Regions from separate parts of the Cytobacillus sp. FSL W8-0315 genome, predicted to be linked through region 2. Evidence: riboswitches for the same ligand, from Rfam matches in the RefSeq annotation. Region 2 holds a riboswitch; each other region holds the start of a gene.
The links. Region 2 has a riboswitch for thiamine pyrophosphate ahead of thiC (phosphomethylpyrimidine synthase ThiC). Riboswitches for the same ligand answer to the same signal wherever they lie in the genome.
Positions count from the first base shown of each region.

Region 1 (3,460 bases), 4.2 Mb from region 2:
CCGAAATCGCTTCCAGAACGATTTCTGTTGGCGGAGGCAGGAGCCATGCAGGGACTTCTGCCAGATTTACTGCCATTTCCCAAGCAATGAATAAAAGAAGGAGAACCGCAGCCGGCCTCCATCCTTTTCTGAACAAATTTATCATGGACGATATTTCTCCGTTAAATCACTCATTTCAATACCGTCCGGCTGATATAGAACCTTTACCTGTGAGATTACATTGCTGCTTCCTCTTTCAATCATTTTTCTGTTCATATCAGCTATGATTTTCAATAAATGGTCTAAATCGCCTTCCATCGTTGTTTCGAGGGGATGCACTTCGTACTTAACACCGGATTGCTGAATGACACTAATTGCTTCATCAACGTAAGGTATAACATTTTCCCCATCTTTTGTTTTCGGTATGATCTGAATGCTTACAAGTGCGTTTGCCATATTTGAACTCTCCTTATTCCGGCAGGAAGTCATTAGTAAATGCTTTGCCTGCATCTAATTCTTTATCTAAAAGACCATTTTCATGCATCCAGTCTGCATAGTTTTCCCAGACTTCAAGCTTTTGTTCACCCCATCTTGAAGCATCATCCTGATAGCGGGGGGATAGCCATTCCTGGCTTTTTTTGACCAATTCGCTGTCCAGATCCGGAGCATTCTTTAACAAAATATCTGCTGCTTCGCCAGGTTGATCGATTGCAAATTCATATCCCCTTGCTGCTGCTTTTACAAATGCTTTGACAGTATCCGGATCATCTGCAATCATTTTTTCGCTGGTTGCGAGAACGGGCGTGTAGTAATCCAGTTTTTCTGAGTAGTCGGTAAGGTAGACCATATTAATCTTTTCCCCCCGAAGTTCTGCTTCTACACCTGTCCATCCATAATAAATCCATGCGAAGTCTATATCTCTTTTAACAGCTGTAAAAAAGTCAGCATCCCCCATATTAACAATTGAGACCTTATCAATATTAGCGTTTTCCTTCTTCATTAGGGAGTCTATTACCGATTTTTCTACAGGTGCCCCCCAGCCGCCATAAGTTTTTCCTTCAAAGTCTTTCGGCGATTTAATGTTTTTTTCGGCAGGGGATGCAAAACCGGAAGTATTATGCTGAATAACAGCTGCTATCGATACAAGGGGAACGCCCTGTACACGTGCTTCCGTGATGCTTTCCTGATAGCTGACACCAAAATCAGCCTTGCCTGATGCAGTCAATTGATCTGCACCTGCTTCACCTGGCATTATAATTTCTACATCGAGCCCTTCTTCTTTAAAATATCCTTTGTCCTTTGCGGCATATAAGCCGGTATGATTGGTATTAGGTGTCCAATCCAGTACAACAGTAACTTTTTTCAAATCTTGTTTGCTGTCTGAATCTTCGCTTCCAGTCTGATTATCCGGTCCATTGCCGGCACAGCCTGAAAGAAGCAGCAGCGAACAGATAGCTGCAATCCACTTTTTCATAAGTACTCCTCCTAAAAAACGTTATGTAATAAGGAAAGTTAATGATAGTCTGCCCTGAAAAATAAAAACGCCCCGGTATAAACCAGGGCGCATATAAAAAACATTTAGTATGTTTAAGAATATGTTCCCTACGCTGGTATGAGCCAGATCAGGTTCAAAGGGTCAGCATCTTAATGATGAAGTCTCAACCGGCATACCGGTTCCCCTACATTTCTTGCTATTTAATTTTGACAGCATAAATACTTTCCATCATTATTATAGCAAATAATATTAAAATGCACAGAAAATAATTATTTCATTCCAATCGTCCTGCTCTCTTTCCAAATTCTGAATTTTTCAAGTTCACCTGTAATTTGGCTAACGGCAAAACCAAGGACTGCTACATCATCTAAGATTCCCATTCCTATTAAAAAGTCAGGAACAAGGTCTATTGGGGAAACAAAGTATAGTATGGAAGCAATAATAAAGATAATCGATTTTTTTGAAATATGCCGGTAATCGCCTTTAGACCATGACTTTACTAAATCGATCAGAAGCTGAAACTTTTCCCATATATCACTTAATGAAGATTGGTTTTTATCTGCTTTAAGTGTAGCCTTTCTTAAAAGTCCTTTTGTTTTTTCAGGATCGTCCGCATAACGTTTAGCCCTGGATGAAAATTTTTTATAGCCGTCCTTATAAACTTTGGTTTCTATTTCAGGCATAGCTATCACTCCTATATTGATAATTCGCATAAACAGTTATAATCTAGTATTTACCGCATACCTGACATGACATAAACATTTCATGGGGAGAAATAAATGGAAATCAAATTTAACCTGTGACAAAACCTTATTGGGAGCTGATATCTATGCTTGAGAAATGGCTGAAAGAATCAAATTATACAGTAATATTGACTGGAGCAGGAATGTCGACAGAAAGCGGACTGCCTGATTTCAGGTCTGCCAATAATGGATTATGGAATGGGAAAGATCCTGGGAAAATAGCCAGTACAAAAGCATTGAATGAAAATGTGAACGAATTTATAGAATTTTATCGGCACAGGGTAATCGGGCTTAAGGAGTGTAATCCCCATCAAGGGCACTATATTCTTGCAGATTGGGAAAAGAGAGGTATTATTAAGAGCATTATTACCCAGAACGTGGATGGATTTCATGGACTCGCGGGAAGTGAAAAAATATCAGAGCTCCATGGGAATCTGCAGACACTCCATTGCCGGAAATGTAAAAAAGAGTTCCCGAGCGAGGGGTATTTGCATGGTCAATTCCAATGCCGTTGCGGGGGTGTGCTCCGTCCTTCAGTGGTTCTGTTTGGGGAAATGCTCCCTGAGGAGGCCTTAGATTTCGCAGCAGATGAAACAGAAAAAGCAGAACTTTTTATTGTTCTGGGATCATCCTTGACTGTAACACCTGCAAATCAGTTTCCGCTGATAGCCAAACAAAAAGGAGCAAAACTTGTGATTATTAATATGGAACCTACGGATTTCGATATTTATGCTGATAAAGTGATTCATGACCGCAAAATTGGTGAAGTGCTGGATGAACTTGATAGAGCCTTCAAATAGTCAAAAAACATGAAATCATAGCACTCATGCTATGATTTTTTTTATCAATCAACTATAATGGACAATGAACATGATTACTACTGCCTCAAGCGATATGATATATAAGGAGTGTTCAGCATGTTATCAAACATCGGTATTCCAGGTTTAATTCTAATCCTGGTTTTGGCTCTGATTATTTTTGGACCCAAGAAACTTCCTGAAATAGGAAGAGCGTTCGGGGAGACATTAAAAGAATTTAAGAAATCTACCCGTGAACTCACAAAAGATGATGACAATGATAAAAGGAAATAACCTATTCAAGTGGTTTAGAACCGGCTTTGCAGACAATAGTCTCGAAGCCGGTTTTTTATTTTCTGGCTTTCGAAGCGAGTGAATGGGTATAGAAAAGAGAGAAATGAAAAAATGGTTGACTAACATGTATATACAAGATAAAATGAAAGCGT
Region 1 covers NZ_JBBOOC010000001.1:4,416,784-4,420,243, reverse strand. The annotation lists gene MKY20_RS22650 (ABC transporter permease) at 1-145, opposite strand, end outside; gene MKY20_RS22645 (thiamine-binding protein) at 142-435, opposite strand; gene MKY20_RS22640 (ABC transporter substrate-binding protein) at 449-1,453, opposite strand; TPP riboswitch at 1,562-1,670, opposite strand; gene MKY20_RS22635 (YkvA family protein) at 1,744-2,157, opposite strand; gene MKY20_RS22630 (NAD-dependent deacylase) at 2,304-3,017, shown strand; gene MKY20_RS22625 (twin-arginine translocase TatA/TatE family subunit) at 3,135-3,308, shown strand.
Region 1: linked by a shared signal. The riboswitch ahead of MKY20_RS22640 (ABC transporter substrate-binding protein) and the one ahead of thiC (phosphomethylpyrimidine synthase ThiC) in region 2 are both predicted to bind thiamine pyrophosphate.

Region 2 (3,460 bases):
TGTCTCATCATGGTATTCCAATGCGCGTTCAGGATCAAGCGACAGATTGAATTGATCCCTCCAGCGGAATTCAAACCGGGCTTTTGACAGGGCATCATCTCTTTTTTGTGCTCCCGGGTGGCCCTTTGCCAGATCTGCAGCATGCGCTGCAATTTTATAAGTAATGACACCCTCGCGTACATCATCTCTATTTGGCAAACCCAAATGTTCTTTAGGAGTAACATAGCAAAGCATTGCCGTACCATACCAGCCTATCATGGCAGCCCCGATTGCAGAGGTAATGTGGTCATATCCTGGAGCTATATCTGTTGTTAGGGGCCCAAGTGTATAAAATGGCGCTTCCTTGCAGATCTCCAATTGTTTATCCATATTCTCTTTAATTAAATGCATTGGAACATGGCCAGGTCCCTCCACCATTACCTGTACATCGTGTTCCCATGCAATTTTCGTCAACTCCCCAAGTGTCTCGAGCTCTGCAAATTGAGCCTCGTCATTGGCATCTGCAATCGATCCCGGGCGCAGCCCATCCCCGAGTGAGAAGGCCACATCATAGGCTTTCATGATCTCGCAGATTTCTTCAAAATGTGTATATAAAAAGTTTTCTTTATGATGATGCAAACACCATTGGGCCATAATGGATCCGCCCCTCGATACAATTCCGGTTAAGCGTTTTGCCGACAGCGGAACATACCTCAAAAGGACACCTGCATGAATGGTAAAGTAGTCAACCCCCTGCTCAGCTTGTTCGATTAAGGTATCTCTGTAAACTTCCCACGTAAGATCCTCGGCAATGCCATTAACTTTTTCAAGTGCCTGATAAATTGGCACGGTGCCGACCGGAACGGCAGAGTTCCTGATAATCCATTCACGTGTGGTATGAATATTTTTGCCTGTAGATAGATCCATGATCGTGTCTGCTCCCCATCGAGTAGCCCAGGTCATTTTTTCTACCTCTTCCTCAATAGAGGATGAAACAGCAGAATTTCCAATGTTCGCATTAATTTTTACGTGGAAATTCCTTCCGATGATCATCGGCTCTGTCTCAGGATGATTGATATTGGAAGGAATGATTGCCCGCCCTCTTGCTACTTCAGACCGCACAAATTCCGGATCCATATTTTCCCGAATGGCTATATACTCCATCTCAGGAGTAATGATCCCCTTTTTTGCATAGTGAAGCTGGGTAACATTCTTTCCTTTTTTTGCTCTCAATGGCTTGCGGGATAAGCCAGGAAAAACTTTATGATTAGCACGCGGATCATGTTCATCGCGGTACCCATTATCCTCGGGCTTTATTTTCCGCCCATCATACTCTTCAACATCCCCGCGTTCATGAATCCACCGGCTTCTCAGAGCAGGAAGCCCTTTTTTTAGATCTGCCGTATATTGAGGATCCGTATAAGGTCCGCTCGTATCATATACTCGAACCGGCTCATTGATTTCCTCTCCAAAAGTTCCGGAAGTAGGACTTAACTCTATCTCACGCATTGGAACCTTTATATCAGGCCTGGATCCCTCCACATAGACTTTTTTGCTGCCAGTAAAGCACGACATAATGGAAATGCTCTTTTGATTTAATGAACTTGCCGTCATTGATCATCTCTCCCTTATAAAAATATAAGGACGAGACCTGGAACCAAGGAAGTGCCAGATATGTAAAAAAGCCGGTCCACATAAAGATGGACCGGCTAACCGAAGATGTCTTTGCACAAAGAAACTTTTGCACATTCTAACTTCCCCACGCTGGTATGATCCAGATCAGGTCCAAAGAGTCAAGAAACTTTAGCGCGTTTCTTTCTCAGCCCAAGCTATTGGGCACCCCTAGTTATTGCTATTAAATTCAATTTTAGTATACAGAATTGCGGAAACAAATGAAAGGAATTATTTCAGAATTCTGTCAGATGAAAAATTTTGCCTTTATTCTGCTCCTTACCCCGTTTTCCTTAATTCAATTTTTTTACTTCTGAATGAATATCAAAAACGCCTGTCAGTGGCAGACGTTTTCCGTGAATTATGCGGGTTAGTTCCCGTCAGACTCCTCATCATTCATATCCATATCACTTTCATCCATACTCTCTTCATCCTGTGGTGATTCTTCATTCATGCCGGGCTCCTCCATATCAGATTCTTCTGATGTGCCAGGATCCTGCATTTCATTATCTTCATTATTGTTTTCTTCCATCTGATTATCTTCCAATTCCACATCTTCCGTTTCCGGCGGCGGATCTTGTTCATCCGTTCCGCATCCTGCCAACAATAATCCTGCACTCAATGGAACTGATAGCCATAGCTTCTTATAATTCATGTATTGTCATCTCCTTTTGCAGTATTATGTTTCTTTAAGACCTTACCCTTTTAGCAGGAGGCCAAACTTTTCTGATCCTTAATAGCCCACCATCCGATTAAATCCCTGATATCTGCAAATACTATCCCTGCCACAAATACTGGAGGATGAATGATGAGAGTACTTTTCACCCTTATTTTATTTAGCTTCCTGGGAATGCCTCTATTCAGCGGACAGCCCGCTGAAAAAGAACAAGGGGATCAGCAGGGTCTTTCGGAAGAATATCACGGCCATGTTGAAGAACGTACAGAAGCACCATACAAGCAAATTCAATTGCTGGGCATTAATGATTTCCATGGGCAGCTGAATGTCACTCGGCAGGTTAACGGCAGACCGGCAGGACGCGCTGATTACCTCGCTGCCTATTTGCGGCAGCGTGCTTCTGAAAATAAAAACACCCTTTTGCTGCATGCTGGCGACATGATTGGAGCTAGCCCGCCAGTATCCGCTCTTCTGCGGGATGAACCGACTATTGAATTTTTGAATAAGATGGGGTTTGATATCGGAACTATCGGTAATCATGAATTTGATCGAGGATCTGATGAACTGCTTCGCCTGCTAAGTGGCAGCAGCCCTTCAGCGGCAAAAGTTTATTCCGGTTCCCATTTCCCATGGATTGCAGCCAATGTCATCAGTCAAAAGTCAGGCAAGCCCTTTCTTCCTCCATATAAAATAGTAAACGTTAGCGGGATCCCAATTGGATTTATCGGAGTCATCACGAAAGAAACATCGGCTATTACCGCGCCAAACAGTGTGAAAGATCTGATCTTCACCGATGAAGCTGAAGCCATCAACAAGTATGCCCGAGAACTTAAAAAACAAGGAGTAAGAGCCATTGTGGTACTAGCGCATGTTCCTGGAAAATCAGAACCAAATGGTGAGCATGCAAGAGGCCCGTTAATAGAGTTGGCCCATCAGGCGGATGACGAAGTGGACATTATTTTCGGAGGCCATAGTCATGCCTATCTGAACAGTGTGGTAGATGGAAAGCTTCTTGTGCAGGCCTACTCATATGGCACTGCCTTTTCTGATGTAGATATAGAAATAGATCCCCAGACAAAGGATATTGTCCGCAAACACGCTGAAATTGTGAATGTTTTTCAAGAGAATATCCAG
Region 2 covers NZ_JBBOOC010000001.1:226,713-230,172, forward strand. The annotation lists gene thiC (phosphomethylpyrimidine synthase ThiC) at 1-1,593, opposite strand, end outside; TPP riboswitch at 1,719-1,833, opposite strand; gene MKY20_RS01340 (hypothetical protein) at 2,021-2,305, opposite strand; gene MKY20_RS01345 (bifunctional metallophosphatase/5'-nucleotidase) at 2,459-3,460, shown strand, end outside.

Region 3 (3,460 bases), 3.2 Mb from region 2:
GACATGCCGAAAACACCGAGTTCCTGAAATGTTTTTAAGTCAGCTTGAATGCCCGCGCCGCCGCCGCTATCAGAACCCGCTATGGTTAAAGCTTTGTTCACTTTCATTTATATTGCCTCCTAACTGGTCGTTTTTCAAAAGAGCCATATGATTCAACATCTGCAGCTGAAATGTTATATAAGCTATTCAAAAACTCTATTTGGAAAGTGCCTGGTCCTTTGCCATCCGATTTTTCTGCTGCGATTTCGGCTGCAGAGCCATAAACGACCAATGAAGTTACTGCCGCTTTTACAGGATCCTTTTCAATAGCAGCGAAAGCTCCTATTATTGAAGTAAGAAGACATCCGGCACCCGTTACTTTCGTTAGAAGAGGATGGCCATTGTTAATGGCAAAAGTGGATTTTCCATCTGAAACGATATCCTGTTTTCCTGTAATAACGGTTACTGCACCAAGTTCTTTTGCTGCCGACTTAGCAAGCTCTGAAGTGTTACCTGCTGCTTCAATTGCATCTACGCCCTTTATACTCCATTTCTGTCCTGCCGCGTTGGCAATTTCTGCAGCATTCCCTCTTATGATGGTAATATCTAACTCTTCTAATATTCTTTTAGCTGTATCTGTGCGATAAGCCGTGGCGCCGACACCAACCGGGTCGAAAATGACTGGAACCCCATGCTGATTTGCTGATTTACCCGCTATGAGCATACTTTTTACTTCTTTTTCTGTCAGTGTTCCCATATTGAGAACCAATGCACCAGCTATTTTAGCCATTTCAGCTGCCTCTTCATGTGCATATGCCATTACTGGTGATGCCCCAATTGCCAGCAGGCCATTTGCAGTAAAGTTTGTTACCACCACATTTGTAATGTTATGTACAAGAGGGTTTGACACTCTTACTTTTTCCAATAGACTGCTAAACTCCTGAATGTTCATCTAATATCCTCCTTTAATTCATAACTAATCCGCCATCTACAACCAGATTTTGTCCAGTAACTGCCCTTGCCCATGGAGAAGCGAAGAAGACTATCGCATCAGCCACTTCTTGAGGATCTGTGACTTTTCTTAATGCAGTCGAGTTTTCGATAATTTTAAAGACTTCCTTAGAGGTCGAAGCACTGGCATCTGTCGTTTTTAACAAACCTCCCGATACCATATTTGCCGTAATTCCATATTGGCCCAGCTCATTCGCCATATTTCTGGTGAAGCCTAATAAAGCAGCTTTGCTGGTCGTATAGTCATGATAGGGTACAACTGGATGCTGGAATAGATTGGTGCCGACCGAGATTACCCTGCCAAACTCCAGTTTTTTCATATCTTCAAGACCTGCCTGAACTGTGTTCAATGCTCCCAGAATTGCACCTTCCAGCTGGCTTTTGTAATCGTCCCATTTAATTGTTTCTGCATCTTTTTTCGAAATAGGGTCAAATTGAAAGTTTACCAGTGCATTATTGACTATAGTTGTAATGGGAGCTCCAAAGTGTTCCTTCGTCTCTTGAAACATGGAGTTCACTTGAACACTGTCCCGAATATCAGCACGAATGGCAATGGCTTTTTCGCCAATTTCCTTCTGCAGAGCATGGGCTTTTTCCTCGCTATGGAAATAGTTAATGACAACTTTCGCTCCTTCTCTCGCGAATGCTTTTGCGGTTTCTTTGCCCAGCCCTCTGCTGCTGCCTGTAATAATGACAATCTGATCGTTAAGATTCATAGAAAATCCTCCTTATTGATAGCCAATTCATCTGTTTTAGAGAACAAAATAAAAACCAGATCCGCAATTGGACCTGGCTGAATAATCTAAGAGAATTAGTCGTTCCCCGCAATTACTACTTTCCTACGCTGGTATGATCCAGATCAGGTCCGAAGGGTAAAAAACAGTCCGGTTTCTTTCTCAGCCCGCGCATCGGGCACCCCTAGCAGTAAAACTATTAAGTTGGCTGTTTTCATCTTAGCCTGAAACGTTAAATCTGTAAAGTCTTGCAATTCTGCCTGTTCCTCTTTAAGGTGTAAATAGAAATACATAACTTGGAGGAATTAAAGAATGGCTGAACACCAATTCCAATTAAAAGCATATTGGCCAGGACTTCGGAATGATGTTGGAGAAATTGAAACAGGCGGGCTTAAAACAAAGGTTTCCATTCCGCCAGAAATGGAAGGACCCGGAATCGGAACAAATCCGGATGAAATGCTGCTGGGGGCAGCGGCAACTTGTTATATTATTACCCTGGCAGCTATGATGGAACGAAGTAAACTCGAGAAAGAAAACCTTACGATGGAATCAACCGGTATTGTAGATGTAACTAAAGGTGTGATTACATACAAGAAAATTATTCATCGCCCTGTTATTTTGTTACAGGCGGATGCGACTGAAAAGGATCATTCACTTGCGCGCAAGCTGGCGCAAAAAGCTGAAGCATCCTGTATGATTTCCAGGGCGATTAAAGGTAATGTAGAGGTAGAATTAGAAGAAACGATTCTAACTGCCAAAAATCCTTCGAAATAACCAAAAACCGGCATGATTGCCGGTTTTTATTCTTTAAAGAGCCCACTTTCGGATTGCCTGTGCAACACCAGCTTCATCATTAGTTCCCGTAATAGCATTCGCTGTTTCTTTCACAATATCCTGCGCATTTCCCATTGCTACACCCCAGCCTGATTCCTCGATCATGGCAATATCATTTAAGCTGTCACCCATCGCCATTACATTTTCCATCGAAATGCCAAGAAGCTCTGTTACCTTCTGGATACCTTTAGCTTTATTGATTCCAAGAGCATTTACCTCAATATTAGTTAAGCTGGAATTTGTAATCTCCAGATCCCCTTTTGTTTGAAGCTCTTTATGAATGAGTTCCCTGATTTCATCATCTGATATATCAAATCCAAATTTAAGCCATTCATGGTCATGAATATTTTCAGGCATTTCATTCGTCCAAACCCGTTCGCAGCTTGTTGCCCAGAAATTAGTCTTATGTGACTGGGATAGGTTCCACATCCACTCCATTATTTTTGAATCAACTGGAGTCCTTGAGATTGATTCACCATCAGGGCCAAATATTTCACTGCCGTTGACTGTGATCAAGTAGGAGTTCAATTCCAAAGAATCGGAATGGTCGCCTGCCGTAAGCCTGGATCTTCCAGTGCTCAAAATAACTTCAATTCCTTTTTCCTTTGCCTCTCGTATGGCCTTACGGTTTTCATCAGGAATTTCCCCTCTGGAATTCAACAAGGTTCCATCCATATCAAGAGCGATTAATTTGATCTGTGGAGCAATATTTGATTGTGACATAATAATCTCCCTTCTTTCTTGCACAATATAGCCATTATATAAATAAACAATCCTCCCATCAAAAACAAAGCACTTGGGCAGAATCATTTTTTCAATATAGGGATTATTATTCCCAATCTAAATGTAAAGGCTGGAATTACTCAATAAATGAGGTGTTGATGAATGCCTCCCATATTATT
Region 3 covers NZ_JBBOOC010000001.1:3,385,218-3,388,677, reverse strand. The annotation lists gene thiD (bifunctional hydroxymethylpyrimidine kinase/phosphomethylpyrimidine kinase) at 1-107, opposite strand, end outside; gene thiM (hydroxyethylthiazole kinase) at 104-931, opposite strand; gene MKY20_RS17275 (3-oxoacyl-ACP reductase) at 945-1,706, opposite strand; TPP riboswitch at 1,810-1,920, opposite strand; gene MKY20_RS17270 (OsmC family protein) at 2,037-2,498, shown strand; gene MKY20_RS17265 (Cof-type HAD-IIB family hydrolase) at 2,532-3,281, opposite strand.
Region 3: linked by a shared signal. The riboswitch ahead of MKY20_RS17275 (3-oxoacyl-ACP reductase) and the one ahead of thiC (phosphomethylpyrimidine synthase ThiC) in region 2 are both predicted to bind thiamine pyrophosphate.